Regions from separate parts of the Clostridium intestinale genome, predicted to be linked through region 3. Evidence: predicted binding sites of a transcription regulator. Region 3 holds the regulator's gene; each other region holds the start of a gene.
What was found. Region 3 encodes HrcA, which represses chaperone genes, less so after heat shock. Its sites were predicted from a motif close to TGTTAGCACTCNNNNNNNNNGAGTGCTAACA; they were not measured.

Region 1 (6,111 bases), 2.2 Mb from region 3:
AAAATGATTACTAATGTTGACAGGTTCCTTCAAAAGTTGTTTAATTGAAACTGACCAGTCGGTTTATGAATAAAAGGAGGAAGGAACATGAATAAAACTAATAAATTTACTGCTAAAAAATCTGTTATAGGAATTTTAATTATATCTGTAATTGCTGTAACACTTATACCTATGCTATATTCCTCTATTTATTTAAGCGCATTTTGGGATGTCTATGGTAAATTAGATAATGTGCCTGTAGCGTTTGTAAGTATGGATAAGCCTATAGTAAAAGATAATAAGAAGTATAATATAGGACAAGACTTACAAGACAACCTAAAAGATAATAAAAAGGTTCAGTGGAATTTTGTAAATTATGATGACGCAAAGGCTGGGGTTGAGGGTAATAAATATTATGCAATGATAGTCATACCAGAGGATTTTTCCCAAAAGATTGCAGACTCAAAAGATGGTGTTTTTAATAAACCTGAGATAATTTATGAAGCTAACAAAGGGCGAAACTATATATTCTCACAAATATCTGAAAAAGTAGCAACAAGTATAAAATCAGAAATAGCAGAAAATATACAAGAGGAAACTTCAAAAGCACTTGTTGACAATTTGTATGATATTAAAAAGTCATTAGGAGATGCTAGTGATGGAGCTAATAAACTTCAAGATGGAACTCAACAACTTTACGATGGAAGTAAAGATTTATCAAATGGACTAATTAAAGCATCCAACGGATCAGGAGAACTACAAAAGGGACTAAAAGATGCAGCAAAGGGTGAAAGCCAAGTTTATAATGGAATAAACTCTTTAAGTATTGGATTGAACCAGCTTAAACAAGGATTAACTCAAAAAAATGATAAAGTAGATCAACTTGTAGCTGGAGCAAAGGGAGTTTCTGATGGGGCAAGTTCTATATACAGTAAAGCCAGTGACGCAAACATTAAGCTATCTCAAAACTTAAATAGTGCAGCTACTGGAATTAAGGATGTATCGAGTTATATAAATACTTCAGATGCTTTAATAGCATCAGTTTTAGAAACTTATAAAACAACCGGAATTTTAGATGTTGCTACTCTTATGAAGGCTCAGGCTATTTTAGATGGTGTTAAAAGTAAGGATATAAGTAGTAATATAGCATATCCATTAAGTCAATCAGCTAATTCACTACAGCCTTTAGTAGATGGACTAGGTACACTTAAAGGTGGAGCAAAACAAGTGGCTGATGGTACTTCTGAACTTGTGAAAGGCCTTGAAGCAAGTCAAATACAGGCAGCAGCAGGAGTAGATCAATTAATTGCCGGGACAAGTTCATTAAAAGATGGAAGTGGACAAATACTGCAGGGATTAAATACTGCTGCTGATAAAACAGGAGAATTAAGTAGTGGATTATCACAACTAAGTAATGGTGCGAATACTTTAAACTCTGGCTTAAATGATGCAAATGAAGGAAGTAAAGAATTAAAAAATGGTCTAAACAGTGGATATACAGATATGACTAATAATTTTAAATTTACATCAGATAATATGGCCGACTTTGTAAAGGAGCCAGTGGTATTAAATGAAAATACTATAAATAATGTAGAATATTATGGTGAAGGATTAGCTCCTTATTTTGTATCATTATCTTTATGGTTAGGAGCAATGTTTATTACCCTTTTATTATCACTTGTTAAGAAATTTGATTTAATAAAAGGCAAGTTCTTTAACAGCTTTTTAGGAAAGTTTGTATTAGGTACAGTAATAGCAGTTGTTCAAGCTTTATTAGTAAGCGTAGTGCTTACTAAGGGATTAAATATACACACAGTATCCATGACAACTTTCTTCATAACAAATATGTTTATATCTGTTGTATACTTTAGTGTGATGTATGGAGCTTCACATGCTATAGGAATTGTGGCAACACCAATAATGTTTATTATATTCCTATTGCAGTTAGCTTCATCAGGAGGAACTTTCCCAATAGAAACAGCACCAACTTTCTTTAAAATAATAAACGAATATATACCTATGACTTATGCTGTATCTATACTAAGAATGGTAACTAGCGGAATAAATTCTGTAGTGTTTAATAAGGATATCTTTATACTATTAATATTTATGTTAGCATTTTTATGTGGAGGTCTAGTTATAAGAGCTATTATTAATACTTTACAAAAAGAGAAAAAAAGTAATGAAAATTTGAAAGTAGCTTAATAGATAATTCCCCTTTAGAGTAAAATCTAGAGGGGACTTTTTATTTGTTAATTTGACGTACAGTAATAGGATAGGTATTATGATAGGGGGGGGGGTAGTTCCATAAAATTTACAAGGGGGATATAGATTTGCAGAATTTATTATTAACACTATTAGTAGCAATAGTAGGAGGAACAATAGCACTAAAATTAAAAGTTCCAGCTGGAGCAATGATAGGAGCTATGATTTCAGTAGCAATTTTTAATATAGTTTTAGGAAAGGCTTATTTCCCAGTAAATGCGAAAATAGTCACACAGATAGCAGCAGGAGCTTTTGTTGGAGCTGGAATAACTTATAAAGATATTATAAGTCTGAAATCAATAATAAAGCCTGCGGTAATAATAACTTTAGGTATGATATCAATAAATCTCATTATGGGATATTTAATGCATAAACTTACTGGAATTGATTTAGTTACGTCTCTTTTTGCTTGTGCTCCAGGTGGAATTGTAGATATGTCGATTATAAGTAGTGATTTAGGAGCTGATACATCCAAGGTTGCAATATTACAATTAGTTAGGCTCATGGGGGTAATGCTTATATTGCCATCCTTGTTAAAGTTGATATGTAATAAACTGGGAGTATGTATAGTAAAAGATAAAACTAAAGTTGAAAAAGAAGAAAATATGAACAATAGTAATATACAGAATCTATTTATGACATTAGCTGTAGGAGGAATTTTTGGAACAATAGGTTATCTTCTAAAAATTCCTGCTGGAGCTATGACTTTTTCTATGATATCAGTTGGAGTTTTTAATATACTTTCAAGCAGAGGATATATGCCACTTACACTTAGGAGAATAACTCAAATGTGTGCAGGAGCATTAATAGGAGAAAGGATGACCTTTAATGACTTAATAGGTATAGGGGACATTCTGTTTCCAGCGCTTATGATACTTGTGGGGATAATAATTACAAACTTAGCCCTAGGATTTTTAATAAGTAGAAATAGTAATTTAGAAATAACAACAGCATTATTTTCTAGTGCGCCAGGTGGAATGTCAGATATGACACTAATAGCTGATGAACTTGGAGCGGATACCCCTAAGGTAGCAGTTTTACAGCTTGTTAGAGTAATAAGCGTAATAGCTTTATTTCCAATAATAATTAAGTATATAAGCGAACCCTTGACATAAAATTCAAAAAGTGGTATATAAAAAGTAGGGATTAGCACTCTATTGTATAGAGTGCTAATAAAATTAACTAACTACGAGTAAGAAGCGTAGTTTTATAGCGAGAGGAGAGATTTGCGTTGGAAACAAAACAATTTAAAGCAGAATCCAAGAGACTTTTGGACCTTATGATTAACTCTATTTACACTCACAGGGAGATTTTTTTAAGGGAGCTTATTTCTAATGCTAGTGACGCCATTGATAAAATTTATTATAAGGCACTAACAGATGACTCTATAACCTTTGATAAGGACAATTACTTTATCAAGGTAACTGCTGATAAAGAAAGCAGAACAATTAAACTTACTGATACAGGTATAGGAATGACAAAGGAAGAACTTGATGATAACCTTGGTGTTATAGCTAAAAGTGGTTCCCTAAATTTCAAAAAAGAAAATGAACTTAAAGATGGATATGATATTATAGGTCAGTTTGGTGTTGGATTTTATTCAGCATTTTTAGTAGCTGATGAAGTTACTGTTATAAGTAAAGCCTTTGGTAGTGATGAAGCTTATAAATGGGAGTCAAAAGGTGTAGATGGATATACTATTGAACCTGCTGAAAAGGCTTCTTATGGTACAGAAATTACTCTTAAGATTAAAGAAAACTCAGAAGATGAGAACTTTGATGAATATTTAGAAGAGTATAAATTAAAATCAGTAATCAAAAAATACTCTGACTTCATTAGATACCCTATTAAGATGGATATAACAGGTAGAAAACCAAAAGAGGGTACAGAAAATGAGTTTGATGAATATATAGAAGAACAAACTATAAATAGTATGGTTCCTATATGGAGAAAAAATAAAAATGAACTTACTAAAGAAGATTATGATAATTTCTATTCAGAAAAACACTATGGGTTTGATAAACCATTAAAATATATACACACTAGCGTTGATGGAGCTATAAGCTATAATGCTATATTATATATTCCTGAAAAAACACCATTTGACTTTTACACAAAAGAATATGAAAAAGGTCTAGAATTATATTCAAATGGCGTAATGATAATGAATAAATGTGCTGATCTTTTACCAGACTATTTTAGCTTTGTAAAAGGTATAGTAGACTCAGAAGATCTATCTCTTAATATATCAAGAGAAATTTTACAACATGATAGACAACTTAAACTAATAGCTAAAAATATTAAGTCTAAGATAAAAGGTGAGTTAGAAAGCTTATTAAAGAATAAAAGAGAAGATTATGATAAGTTCTATGAATCTTTTGGAAGACAATTAAAGTTTGGAGTTTACAGCGATTTTGGAAGTAATAAAGATGTTCTACAAGATCTACTAATGTTCTATTCTTCAAAAGAGAAAAAGATGGTAACTTTAGCTGAGTATGTTGGTAGAATGAAAGAAGATCAAAAATATATTTATTATGCTGCTGGAGAATCAAAAGAAAGAATAGAAAAGCTTCCACAAATAGAACTTCTATTAGATAAGGATTATGAAGTATTATATTTCACAGATGATATAGATGAATTTGCTATAAGAATGCTTATGAACTATAAGGAAAAAGAATTTAAATCTATATCAAGTGGAGATTTAGGAATAGAATCAGAAGAAAATAAAGAATCTAATGAAGCAGAAGAAAAAGATAATAAAGACTTATTTGAATACATGAAAACTGCTTTAGCTGGCAAAGTTAAAGATGTTAGAGCTTCAAAAAGACTAAAAAATCATCCAGTATGTTTATCAAATGATGGTGAACTTTCAATTGAGATGGAAAAAATATTAAACTCTATGCCTAATAATGAAAATGTTAAGGCAGATAAAGTTTTAGAAATTAATGTACATCATGACGTATTTAATTCTTTAAAACAAGCTTTTGAAAATGATAAAGATAAATTAAGTTTATTTACAGGTCTATTATATAATCAAGCTTTACTTATAGAAGGATTATCTATAAATGATCCTGTAGAGTTTACAAATAATATATGTAAGATAATGAAATAGTTAAAAGTCCATTGCGGAAGTGCAGTGGACTTTTTTACTTTAATTTAATAAGGAGCATTGACAATATACTAAGGTACCTTTATAATTAAATTAAAGAAGGTACCTTAGTATATTATTAAAGGAGATAAAAACATGGAAAAAAATAATAATGATTTAATTAAACAGTTAGCTAGACTTCAGTGGTTAATGCATAAACATCATTTCAAAAATCATAAAAATCATGGACCTATGGCGGATATTCACAGAGGTCAAGGAAGAGTGTTAGCCTTATTGAAATTAAAACCAGAAATTACTCAGAAGGAATTAGCGAATATTTTGGATATAAGATCACAGTCATTAGGGGAGCTTTTAGCAAAATTAGAGAGAAACGGATATATAACTAGAACACCTTCAGAGGAAGATCGTCGTGCTATGATTATTCGTCTAACAGAAGAAGGAAAAGCAGCAACCAATGAAAAAGAACAAGAGGATAATACTGAGGATTTATTCAAGTGTTTAAATGAGGCTGAGCAAAGTAATCTTAAAGATTATTTAGGACGTATAATTGTGGAATTAGAAAAAGAGTTTGGTGATACAGATGAGATCGAACACGAAATGCACCATCATAATCATCCTCATATGGGTAGAAGAGGATTTTTAGAGCATTGTGATAGAAGAAGAGGCTTTAATCATCAAAGCAATGAGGAAAATCATCATAATCCTTTTGGTAGAAAAACAGATATAAAGGAGGATGAAATTGAAGAATCTAGTGATAA
Region 2 (6,111 bases), 760 kb from region 3:
CGCTTCTCTGTCAGCTAAATTTTTAGCTGTTCTTTCTGCTACTTGTCTTGAATAGTATCTTTTTATAGCCTCATTAATTGACTCTGAAGAATCCATAACTAATTCGGTATCTAAACCTGTAGCTATCTTAACATCTTCTATCGCTAATATATTAAATGGATCGCTAGTTACTAAGGTGATTTTATTTCCTCTTATTTTTATAGGAATAATTGTGTGCTTTTTCGCTAAAGCCTCTGAAATCCTATAAACTGCATTTTCTTCAATAGGTGTAAAATCAAGATGTATTCTTGGTATAGCCATTTGCATTTCTAATATAGTAAGAATATCATCCTCTGTTACTAGCCTTTTTTCTACTAATATCTGTCCTAATCTCTTGCCAGTAGTTGCCTGAAGTTTCAGCGCCATTGCTAAATCTGCTTCATTAAGTTTTCCGCTATCTATAAGCAAATCTCCAAGCCTTTTTTTCTTTTCGCTCATTTAATCACCTACATATCTTATTACGATAATTTCATTATACAGTATATGTAAAACATTCAAAAGAAATATTTAGTGACTTTACCAAAAAAAATATGGTATTTTTCTTCTTAATTCGACAATTTTCTTATTATTTCTTTTTTTATATTTTTAACGAATAATCTCACTCAACAACCCATTAAAGCTATCAATAATTATTGTACCCATAATAAAATATTTAGTTGCATTAATTTTAAACATAAAAAAAGAGACAGCTTTCGCTATCTCTTAATATCTCTATCTTAGTACATTCCGTCCATTCCCATTCCTGGTGCACCTGGCATTGGAGGATTTTTTTCTGGAATATCAACTACTGCTGCTTCTGTAGTTAAGAATGTTGATGCTACAGATGCTGCATTTTGAAGAGCACTTCTAGTAACCTTAGTTGGATCAACTATTCCATCTTTTATCATGTTTACGTATTGTTTAGATAAAACGTTGTATCCTACTCCAGCTTCACTGTTTTTAACTTTTTCTATTATAACAGAACCTTCAAGTCCAGCGTTTACAGCTATTTGTCTCATTGGTTCCTCTAAAGCTCTTACTATTATATTTATACCTACTTGTTCATCAGCTTCTTCTGAAGTTAAAGTAGCTACTTTATTTATTACATTAACATAAGCAGTTCCACCGCCTGGTACTATACCTTCTTCAACAGCTGCTTTAGTTGCTGCAAGAGCATCTTCTATTCTTAATTTTCTTTCTTTTAATTCTGCTTCTGAAGCTGCACCAACTTTAACTACAGCTACTCCACCAGCTAATTTAGCTAATCTTTCTTGAAGCTTTTCTTTGTCGAAATCTGAAGTAGTTTCTTCTATTTGAAGTTTTATTTGAGCTACTCTTGATTTGATTTCTTCTTTGCTTCCTCTTCCATTAACTATAACAGTATTTTCTTTTGTTACTTTAATGCTTTCTGCTTGACCTAACATGTCTAAAGTAGTTTCTTTCAAATCTCTTCCAAGTTCGTCAGAAATAACTTCTCCACCAGTTAGGATAGCTATATCTTGAAGCATGTCTTTTCTTCTATCTCCAAATCCAGGAGCTTTAACAGCTACACATGTAAATGTTCCTCTTAGTTTGTTTAAAACTAGAGTTGTCATAGCTTCTCCCTCTATGTCTTCAGCTATTATTAATAGCTTTCTTCCAGCTTGAACGATTTGCTCTAATATAGGAAGTATATCTTGTATGTTTGAGATCTTTTTATCTGTAATTAATATATATGGATTATCAAGATTAGCTTCCATCTTATCTGTATCTGTTACCATGTAAGCTGAAACATATCCTCTATCAAATTGCATACCTTCAACTACATCTAATTCAGTTCCCATGGATTTAGATTCTTCAACAGTTATAACACCTTCGTTTCCAACCTTCTCCATAGCATCTGCTATTAATTGTCCTATAGTTTCATCAGCAGCTGAAACAGCAGCAACTCTTGCTATATCTTCTCTACCATTAACAGGTTTAGAGATTAATTGAATTTGTTCAACAGCTTTATCTACAGCTACTTTAATTCCATTTCTTATTTGCATTGGATTAGCACCAGCTGTAACATTTTTAAGTCCTTCTCTTATTATAGCTTGAGCTAAAAGTGTAGCAGTTGTTGTTCCATCTCCAGCTACATCATTAGTTTTAGTTGCAACTTCTTTAACTAATTGAGCTCCCATGTTTTCATAAGCATCTTCAAGTTCTATTTCTCTAGCTATTGTAACACCATCGTTTGTTATTAAAGGTGTTCCGAATTTTTTATCTAAAACTACGTTTCTTCCTTTTGGTCCTAATGTAACTTTTACTGTATCAGCTAGCTTATCAACACCAGCTTGCATAGCTCTTCTTGCTTCTTCACCAAATACAATTGTCTTAGCCATTTATACATCCCTCCTATTATTCAACTACTGCTAAAATATCATCTTGTTTTAATATTGTGTACTCTTCTCCATCAAGCTTAACTTCTGTGCCTGCATATTTAGAGTAAAGTACCTTATCTCCAATTTTAACTTCCATAGGAATTCTGCTACCATCAACAACTGCTCCAGGTCCTATTGCAACTACCTCAGCTTCTTGTGGTCTTTCCTTAGCAGCTCCAGTTAAAAGAATACCGCTTTTAGTTGTTTCTTCTGCTTCTAATCTTTTGATTACTACTCTGTCTCCAAGTGGTTTAATACTCATTTACAACCCCTCCTTAAATTTATAAAAATAATACTCTGCAAATTGTTAGCACTCATTTAAGTAGAGTGCTAATACTAATATTATAATAAATAATAAGCCTCATAAATTCAAATTAATTTATTCATTTTAAATCCCATTAAATCCTTATCTTCTTTAATTATCTTCCATTAATTAAGTTTCTCTTTAAAATGCTATTTTTTTCTATATATTTCTTCTTCATAACTATTTTAAAAAATTATGATACAATATCTTAAAAGCTTATTATAATTATTTACATGGGAAAACCATTTATTATTATTGACTAAAAGGAGAAACTTATTAATGAAAAAACTAAATTTTTCTACTATTTATAAGATATTTACAGAAATATGCCTATACTTTGTCTATTTTATCTTTTCTCTTACAGCAGCTTTTAAAATATCGATTAACTTTACACCTTTTTACGGGTTTTTAATCGATATATTCAAAGTTACAGAAATAATTAAAATCAGTAAAGAAAATATCTATTCTGATTTCACTAAGCTTATGGAGTATCTAAGAAGCTTCACTCCTATGAGATTCCCCCTAGAGTACTTTAAATATTCTCCGTCTGGTGAATTTCATTTTATGGAGGTTAGACTTCTATTTTTAAAAATGGACATCTTGTTTTGGATTTCTGTAGTTCTTTTATTAATAATTCTCTTTATAAATAGAAAAACTTTAAAATCTATTTTTAATAACTATAAAAAATTCCTTATTTGTGCCTCAGGGCTATTGATAGCTTTCTCTATACCTGTAGTTTCTAACTTTAGCTGGGCTTTTGAGAAGTTTCATAAAATAGTTTTTAGCAATGATGATTGGCTTTTTGATCCTAAAACAGATCCAATAATCAATGCTTTACCAGAAGGTGTTTTTTTCAGCTACCTAATAAGTATATTACTAATCTTCCTAATTATATTATTAATTCCTATAATTATTAAAAAGATTTTTCCTAAACTTAATAATAGATAAATATAAAATAGCTGTGGACTAATTTTTTTAGCACCACAGCCTTTTTAATTACTATTCTATAAATTTTAAATACTCTTCGTAACCTTCTTCTTTCATTTTTTCTTTAGGAATAAACTTTAAAGAGGCTGAGTTAATACAATATCTGAGTCCACCCTTTTCTTCTGGTCCATCGTTAAATACATGACCCAAATGCGAATCCCCTTCTTTACTTCTAACTTCTACTCTATGCATACCGTGAGTAAAATCTGCTTTTTCTTTTATTGTCTCTTTCTCTATAGGTTTTGAAAAAGCTGGCCATCCACAACCTGAATTATATTTATCAGTAGAAGAAAATAAAGGTTCTCCTGTAACAATATCTACATAAATTCCTTCCTTAAATAAATCATCATATTCATTACTAAAAGGTCTTTCAGTAGCATTTTCCTGAGTAACTGCATACTGTATATCTGTTAATTTTCTTTTTAACTCTTCCTTTGAAGGTTTAACATACTTCTTCATACTGCCCCTCCTTAGATTCAATATAATTTTCTGCTTTTTCTAGCACTTTAGAATTTTGAGCTAATCCTAGCCCCATCCAAAATAACGGTGCAACATTTATAACACTTATATTAAAAAAGCTTTGAATTAAATATCCAATAAAAGTTATGCTTATTATAAAGTTTATCTTACTTTTCCACATATTTTTTATATTATTCTTAAGGGATAAAAATATAAACACTAAATATGCAATCAAGGCTGGTATCCCCATGGTAGCTGCTATTTGAAGAAATTCATTATGTGCCTTATCTATTATAGCTCCATAAGCATCTATATAATCTTGTCCATCTTCTGGGAAATACTTTTCAATACTATATCTAAAGGTGTCAGTCCCACTTCCAATCAAAGGATTCTTTTCTATAGCTTTTAACGCAACCTTCCATATATACACTCTAGCTGATCCTAATGCTTCATTTGTTATCTTTCCATTTTTAAGAAGATCTCCACTAGCAGATTTAGTATCATATATTAATTGGTCACTACGACTGCTTATTTTTTCTCCAGAGGTATAATCTAATATACCGAAAATGCTAATAAAAGCAATCATAAGTATAAGAGCTCTAGTTAAATACTTTTTATTAAAGTTAATTATTATATAAACTGCCCCTAATAATGAATAAGCTATAAAGGCTATCCACCCGCTCCTTGTTAATGTGCATAGTAATGAAGCAAATAAAACCGCAGCTACCCCTATATACACTTTTTTACCCTTCAATATATATAAGACTATAGTGCAAGGTAAAAATAAGCTTATATAAGCTGATAAGAAATTTCTATGCCCTTGAGTCCCTATAGAATTAAAAAGCATTCTAGCATGATAACTATCCTTAGGTATAGGATCTATGTTATAAAATTGAAAGATAGAATATATTGAGATAATTACTGCTGGTACTAAAACAGCTAGGATTACTTTTTTATTTATCTCTAAATAATTTTTCCCACAGTAATAAGTTAATCCATAAAATAATAGCATTATCACCCCTTCATACCTAATCTCCGTACCAAATATTGATACCATAGGTTTAATTGAAAAGATGGTGCTTAATAAGGCTATTCCTAAATATATAATCAACACTCTATCATTTTTATCTAAGCTTATGTTTTTTCTATCTCTTAATAAAATAAATATTAAAAGAAAATACATAATATATAGAAATATAGTTTTAGGTAAATAATAGCTGTCATCAGAGAATGGATGCATTATTAGAGGCATAGCTCCAGCTATTATAGCTAATATTAATGTTATTTCTTTTTTGAACATATAATCCCGCCTTAATCGTCAATTGAGGAAATTATCTTTTTCCCTGTTATTATACTTATCACAATAACTATTACACTTATAATAGCTATTATAGCAAGTAATTTCCAATTATCAAAGGATAACTTATATCCAAAAAAACTTGATACAAAAAGAGCCGGTATTCTAGCTATGGATGAATATATTATAAAATCTTTATACCTTATCTCTGAAACACCGCAAATATATCCCAATATGTCTTTAGGTATTCCTGGAATTAAATATGTAAAAAAAACTATTTTCTTAAGTTTTTTATCCTTCATAGGATGTTCTTTAAACTTTTCAAGCTTATGTATTATCCAAGTGTCTTTTTCTGACACAATTTTACTTACAAATGGTTTACCTAATTTTCTTGATATAAAAAAGACAACAGATGTTCCTAAACAAATCCCCAAAAAAGACAATAAAAATCCTCTTATAGGACCAAATATAAACCCCGCACTTATCTGCATTATATCTCCTGGTATAAAGAATATAACAATCTGAACTATCTGCAGTGCAATATAGATTATAAAGCAATAGTTTCCATATCCTAATATAATCCCTTTAATACTTTCAATATCTTTAAATACCAAAACTATTTTAGAATAATATTGAACCATCAG
Region 3 (6,111 bases):
CCCCCAAAGCCTCCTCCAAAGAAGCTTTCAAATATATCTCCAAAGCCTCCCATATCAGAGAAATCAAAACCACCTTGACCAAATCCACCTGATCCGTCAGTTGTACCAAACTGATCATATTGAGCCTTTTTCTGAGGATCACTTAAAACTTGATATGCTTCATTTATTTCCTTAAATTTCTCCTCGGCTTCTGCATTTCCTTGATTTTTGTCAGGGTGATATTGAATTGCTAGCTTTCTAAAGGCTTTTTTAATTTCATCATCTGAGGCCCCTTTTTGAAGACCTAAAACTTCATACAAATCCTTTGACGCCATAAATCCACCACCTATTAAACTTAATTAAAAGGGAAGAGTAGTTCTCCCTTCCCTATCAAAATATTATATGCTATTTATCACTATGGTTTCAACTATTTATCGTCTTCTACCTTAAAATCAGCATCTACAACATTATCATCTTGAGCTGCTCCTTGGTTTGCTCCCATGTTATTTGGGTCAAATCCTTGTCCTTGAGCATTAGCATCTTGATAAATTTTTGAAGAAACAGCATAGAATTCTTGAGTTAACTCATCTGTAGCTTTCTTTATAGCTTCTAAGTCTTCTCCATCCTTGATTTTCTTAACTTCTTCTAATTTAGCTTGTATCTTGCTCTTATCTTCAGCTGATACTTTATCTCCTAAATCAGTTAAAGCTTTTTCTGTTTGGTAAACTACTTGTTCTGCATTATTCTTTATTTCTATAGAATCTTTTCTCTTCTTATCTTCTTCTGCAAATTTTTCTGCTTCTTTTACTGCCTTATCTATTTCATCATCTGAAAGGTTAGTTGATGCAGTTATTGTTATATTAGCTTCTTTACCAGTTCCTTTATCAGTTGCAGAAACCTTAACGATTCCGTTAGCATCTATATCAAAAGTAACTTCGATTTGAGGAATTCCTCTTGGTGCTGGAGCTATTCCAGATAGTGTAAATCTACCTAAAGTTTTATTGTCAGGCGCCATTTGTCTTTCTCCTTGAACTACGTGAATTTCAACGCTAGTTTGGCTATCAGCTGCTGTTGAGAACACTTGGCTCTTTCTAGTTGGTATAGTTGTATTTCTTTCTATTAATGGTGTAGCAACTCCACCTAATGTTTCTATTCCTAAAGTTAAAGGTGTAACGTCTAGTAATAATACATCCTTAACATCTCCTGTTAATACTCCACCTTGAATAGCTGCTCCTACAGCAACACATTCATCTGGGTTAACTCCCTTTGATGGATCTTTTCCAGTAAAGTTTTTAACAGCTTCTTGAACAGCTGGTATTCTTGTAGATCCTCCAACAAGTAATACCTTATCTATTTCTCCTATGCTAAGACCTGCATCATTTAAAGCCTTTCTCATTGGTTCTATAGTTCTTTGAACTAAGTCATGAGTTAATTCATTGAATTTAGCTCTAGTTAATGTTAAATCTATGTGCTTTGGACCTGTAGCATCAGCTGTGATAAATGGTAAGTTTATTATTGTTTGAGTTGATGAAGATAATTCTATCTTAGCTTTTTCAGCAGCTTCTTTTAATCTTTGAAGAGCCATCTTATCGTTTCTTAAATCTATACCATTTTCAGCTCTAAAGCTTTCAGCTATAAAGTCTATAATCTTTTGGTCGAAGTCATCTCCACCTAGTTTTGTATCTCCATTAGTAGCTTTAACTTCGAAAACTCCATCTCCAAGTTCAAGTATAGATACGTCGAAAGTACCGCCACCTAAGTCATATACAAATATTTTTTGGTTAGTATCCATTTTATCTAAACCATAAGCAAGCGCTGCTGCTGTTGGTTCATTTATTATTCTTAATACTTCTAATCCTGCTATTTTTCCAGCATCTTTTGTTGCTTGTCTTTGAGAGTCATTAAAGTAAGCTGGAACAGTTATAACTGCTTGAGTTACAGTTTCTCCTAAATAACTTTCTGCATCAGCTTTAATTTTTTGTAAAACCATAGCTGAAATTTCTTGTGGGGTATAGTCCTTGCCATCTATGTTAGTTTTATGGCTAGTTCCCATATGTCTCTTTATTGATATTATTGTTTTATCTGGATTTGTTATTGATTGTCTCTTTGCTACTTGACCTACTAATCTATCTCCATTTGCTTGAAAAGATACTACTGAAGGAGTTGTTCTTGCACCTTCTGCGTTTGCAATAACAACTGGATCTCCACCTTCCATTACTGCTACGCATGAGTTTGTAGTTCCTAAGTCAATTCCTATTACTTTTGCCATGTTAAATTTCCTCCTTAAATTCAGTTAAATTAGTTTACAACTTTAACCATTGAATATCTTATTACTTTTTCACCTTTTTTGTATCCTTTTTGGAATACTTCTGATACCTTGTTAGGTCCAAAATTTTCATCTTGATCATGCATTACAGCTTGATGAAGATTAGGATCAAAATCTCCTGAAGCATCTATTTCTTCAACGCCTAACTTCTCAAGAGAACCTTTGAAGCCTCTTATAGTCATTTCTATTCCTTTTTTAAGGTCATCAACTGATCCATCAACTGCCACTGCTCTCTCTAAGTTATCAAGAGTAGGAAGCACTTCTTTTATTACATCGTAACATGCATCAGTGTATATACCTTCTTTTTCTTTTTGAGATCTTTTTCTAAAGTTTTCATACTCAGCACTTAATCTTACTAGTCTTTCCTTTAATGCCTCAACTTCGTTATTAAGTTTTGTATTTTCTTCTTTTAATTTAGAATTTTTTCCTTTAAGCACATCTTCAATAGAGATTACTTCTTCAAATTCTTTATCTCCTAAAACTTCTGCTTCTTCAGCAGTTTCTTCAACATTTTCTTCTACGTCTTTAGAAGTATCTTCTGTTTCAGTAATCTGCTCTCCTTCTAAGTTTTCATTTTTTAAATCTTCAGTGTTAATATTCTCTTTTTCCAAAATCCTTACACCCCTTCTCTCTAGTATTATTTTAAGCTCTGATTGTTAAGAACATTATTAAGCTCCTTCATTACCTCTGCCATTATAGAAATAACTTTAGAATAGTTTATTCTCTTAGGTCCAATTAATCCAACTGTTCCAAGAGCTGTTTCTCCTAAAATGTATTCAGCAGAAATAATACTACAGTCTTTTGCTTGAGGTAAGAAATTCTCATCACCTATCTTTATTGATATTCCATGATCTGTGCTTATTAATTGATTTACAGTATCTTTGTTATAAAGAAGCTGTAAAATCTCTTTAGCTCTATCAATATCGTTATATTCAGAGTAATTGAATATATTGGTGGTTCCTTCCATAAATACCTCAGAAGAATCCGATGATTTTAATGTTTCATATAAAAGAGCTAAAACTCCATTTAATATTTCATCAAACCCTTTTAATTCATGAGTAAGCCTGTTTATGACTTCAAGGTTTATTTCTTCTATACTCAAATTAACAAGCCTATCATTCAGTATATTATTTATTTTTGTTACCGTCTCTATACTTAAAGGTTTATTTATCTTAAGTAGCCTATTTTTAACTACTCCACTATCAGTAACAATTACACATAGAATATTTATTATATCTATAGGTATTAATTGTGCAGATTTCATTGAACTTTTTCTAACTGATGGGGCTTTAACCACACAAGTTAATCTAGTTAGTTCAGATAAAAGTGAAGAGACTTGCTTTAATATACTATCCACCTCAAATAAAGCAGTATCAATAATATACTTTTTAATCATTAATTCTTCGTCTAAACTTAGTTTCTCGTAAGACATAAGTTTATCCACATAAAGTCTATAGCCTTTACTAGAGGGTACTCTTCCGGCAGATGTATGAGGTTGTTCCAAGTAGCCTAACTCCTCTAAGTCTGCCATTTCATTTCTAATTGTTGCAGAACTTATTCCCAATTCGTATTTCTTAGCTAAAGTTCTAGATCCTACTGGCTCTCCTGTGTTTATAAAATCACTAATTATGGCTTGTAGAATCTTAATTTTTCTTTCATCTATTGCCATAGTATCACCTCTTTTATTAGCACTCACTATCATCGAGTGCTAACGACTACGTATTTAATATATTATTTATAAGTTTTTTTGTCAATAAACAGAAATATTAATTAACTATGCTATGACTCAATTTAGAGAAATAATCTATATATTACTTAAAAATTCTGCTATTTTCTCTATATTACTACTGTTTATATTTTCCTAATTATTAACTTAACAAAAAATCACTCATAACGTAATTACTTAGTTGAATGCCTTCTTTATTTAAATATATTTTCCCATTATCTTTATTTAATAATCCTTTTTTTACGTGATTATTAATTACATCTTTATAAATGCTTTCCATAGATACATTAAATCTTTCAAAAAAATCTTTTTCACTTACTCCTGATGTTTTTCTAAGTCCCAAAAACATAAACTCTTCCATAAGTTCTTCTTTTGATAAATGATTAGTTTCCTCAATACCGTTTGATTTTTTTTCTACTGACAAAATATAATCTTCAATCTTATCATAATTTTTAGTTCTAGTTTCGTTTAACAAAGATGCAGCAGCTACACCACAACCTAGATATTCTCCAAGTTCCCAATAAACTAAGTTATGTTTGCATTCTTTATCATCTTTTGAGAAATTAGATATTTCATATTGTTTATATTCTTTAGAATCCAGATACTCTACTGCATACTCATACATGGCTCTTTCTTCTTCCTCAGATGGTAGCTTAAGTTTTCCTTTTTCATATAGTTTGTAAAATGGAGTACCTTCTTCTACTATTAAAGAATAAGCTGATATATGTTCTGGACTAAGTTCAACTACTGAACTTAGAGTTTCTTCAAAGTCTTTCAGAGTTTGACTAGGTAAACCAAACATTAAATCAACATTTACGTTTTTAAACCCAACTTGTCTAACTAAGTCGTAGTTTTCTTTAAACTCTGTAAAACTATGAATTCTTCCTAAACTTTTAAGCAAACTTTCATTTGAACTCTGCAGACCTAAGCTAAGTCGGTTAACTTTGTACTTCTTCATAAGTTCTAACTTGTCTCTAGTTAAAGTTCCTGGATTACACTCAACTGTAAACTCTACATCTTCCTCTAAGTTTAAACTACTTACATTCTTAAGTAGTTTCTCTAACTCCTCATAAGGTAGATAACTCGGAGTTCCACCACCTATAAATATAGTCTTAAAACTATAGTCCTTTGAAGTGTTATTGATTTCTATATTTAAAGCATCTACATACTTACTCATCACATCTTCTTTCCCACTATAAGATGAGAAGTCACAGTACTTACACTTTTGCTTACAAAAAGGTATATGTATGTATAATGATATTTTTTTCATAAAATCCTCCTTAACTAAATAAAGGGCATCACAATTTAAATTGCAATCCCCTTTATTAACTAATCTACTTTTAAAACTGCCATAAATGCTTCTTGTGGAACTTCTACAGATCCAACCTGTCTCATTCTCTTCTTTCCCTCTTTTTGCTTTTCTAAAAGTTTCTTCTTTCTTGATATATCTCCACCATAACATTTAGCTAATACATCTTTTCTCATAGCTTTAACTGTTTCTCTTGCTATGATTTTAGAACCTACTGATGCCTGTATAGGTATCTCAAACATCTGTCTTGGTATTATTTCTTTAAGTTTCTCTGTTATAGCTTTTCCTCTAGCATATGATCTTTCCTTAGGTACTATCATTGAAAGTGCATCTACTGACTCTCCATTTAGAAGTATGTCTAACTTAACTAACTCAGTTTGTATATATCCAGTTAACTCGTAGTCTAAAGATGCATATCCTTTAGTTCTTGATTTTAAAGTATCAAAGAAGTCATAAACAATTTCATTTAGTGGAATATCATAATGAATAACTACTCTAGTAGCTTCAAGATACTCCATATCTATAAAGCTTCCTCTCTTCTCTTGGCAAAGCTCCATAACTGCTCCTGTATAGTCTGTCGGAGTTATTATAGATGCCTTAACCATAGGTTCTTCCATATAATCTATCTCTGTCATTGGAGGAAGATTAGTAGGGTTTGTTAACTCTATCATTGTTCCATCTGTTTTATAAACCTTATATATAACTGATGGAGCTGTAGTTATGATATCTAAGTTAAACTCTCTTTCTATTCTTTCTTGAATTATCTCCATA

Region 1: a site for HrcA is predicted at 3,389-3,419, ahead of htpG (molecular chaperone HtpG). Genes of this name have one in related genera too.
Region 2: a site for HrcA is predicted at 2,726-2,756, ahead of groES (co-chaperone GroES). Genes of this name have one in related genera too.

The regions. Positions count from the first base shown of each region.
Region 1 covers NZ_CP121166.1:4,318,792-4,324,902, forward strand. Annotated here, with positions in the region: gene P8F83_RS21830 (YhgE/Pip domain-containing protein) at 88-2,184, shown strand; gene P8F83_RS21835 (AbrB family transcriptional regulator) at 2,313-3,359, shown strand; gene htpG (molecular chaperone HtpG) at 3,476-5,356, shown strand; gene P8F83_RS21845 (MarR family winged helix-turn-helix transcriptional regulator) at 5,489-6,111, shown strand, end outside.
Region 2 covers NZ_CP121166.1:2,920,100-2,926,210, forward strand. Annotated here, with positions in the region: gene P8F83_RS15025 (GspE/PulE family protein) at 1-477, opposite strand, end outside; gene groL (chaperonin GroEL) at 756-2,381, opposite strand; gene groES (co-chaperone GroES) at 2,398-2,682, opposite strand; gene P8F83_RS15040 (TIGR01906 family membrane protein) at 3,004-3,672, shown strand; gene msrB (peptide-methionine (R)-S-oxide reductase MsrB) at 3,724-4,170, opposite strand; gene P8F83_RS15050 (O-antigen ligase family protein) at 4,154-5,470, opposite strand; gene P8F83_RS15055 (TVP38/TMEM64 family protein) at 5,482-6,111, opposite strand, start outside.
Region 3 covers NZ_CP121166.1:2,164,359-2,170,469, forward strand. Annotated here, with positions in the region: gene dnaJ (molecular chaperone DnaJ) at 1-314, opposite strand, end outside; gene dnaK (molecular chaperone DnaK) at 407-2,248, opposite strand; gene grpE (nucleotide exchange factor GrpE) at 2,278-2,916, opposite strand; gene hrcA (heat-inducible transcriptional repressor HrcA) at 2,943-3,974, opposite strand; gene hemW (radical SAM family heme chaperone HemW) at 4,174-5,301, opposite strand; gene lepA (translation elongation factor 4) at 5,361-6,111, opposite strand, start outside.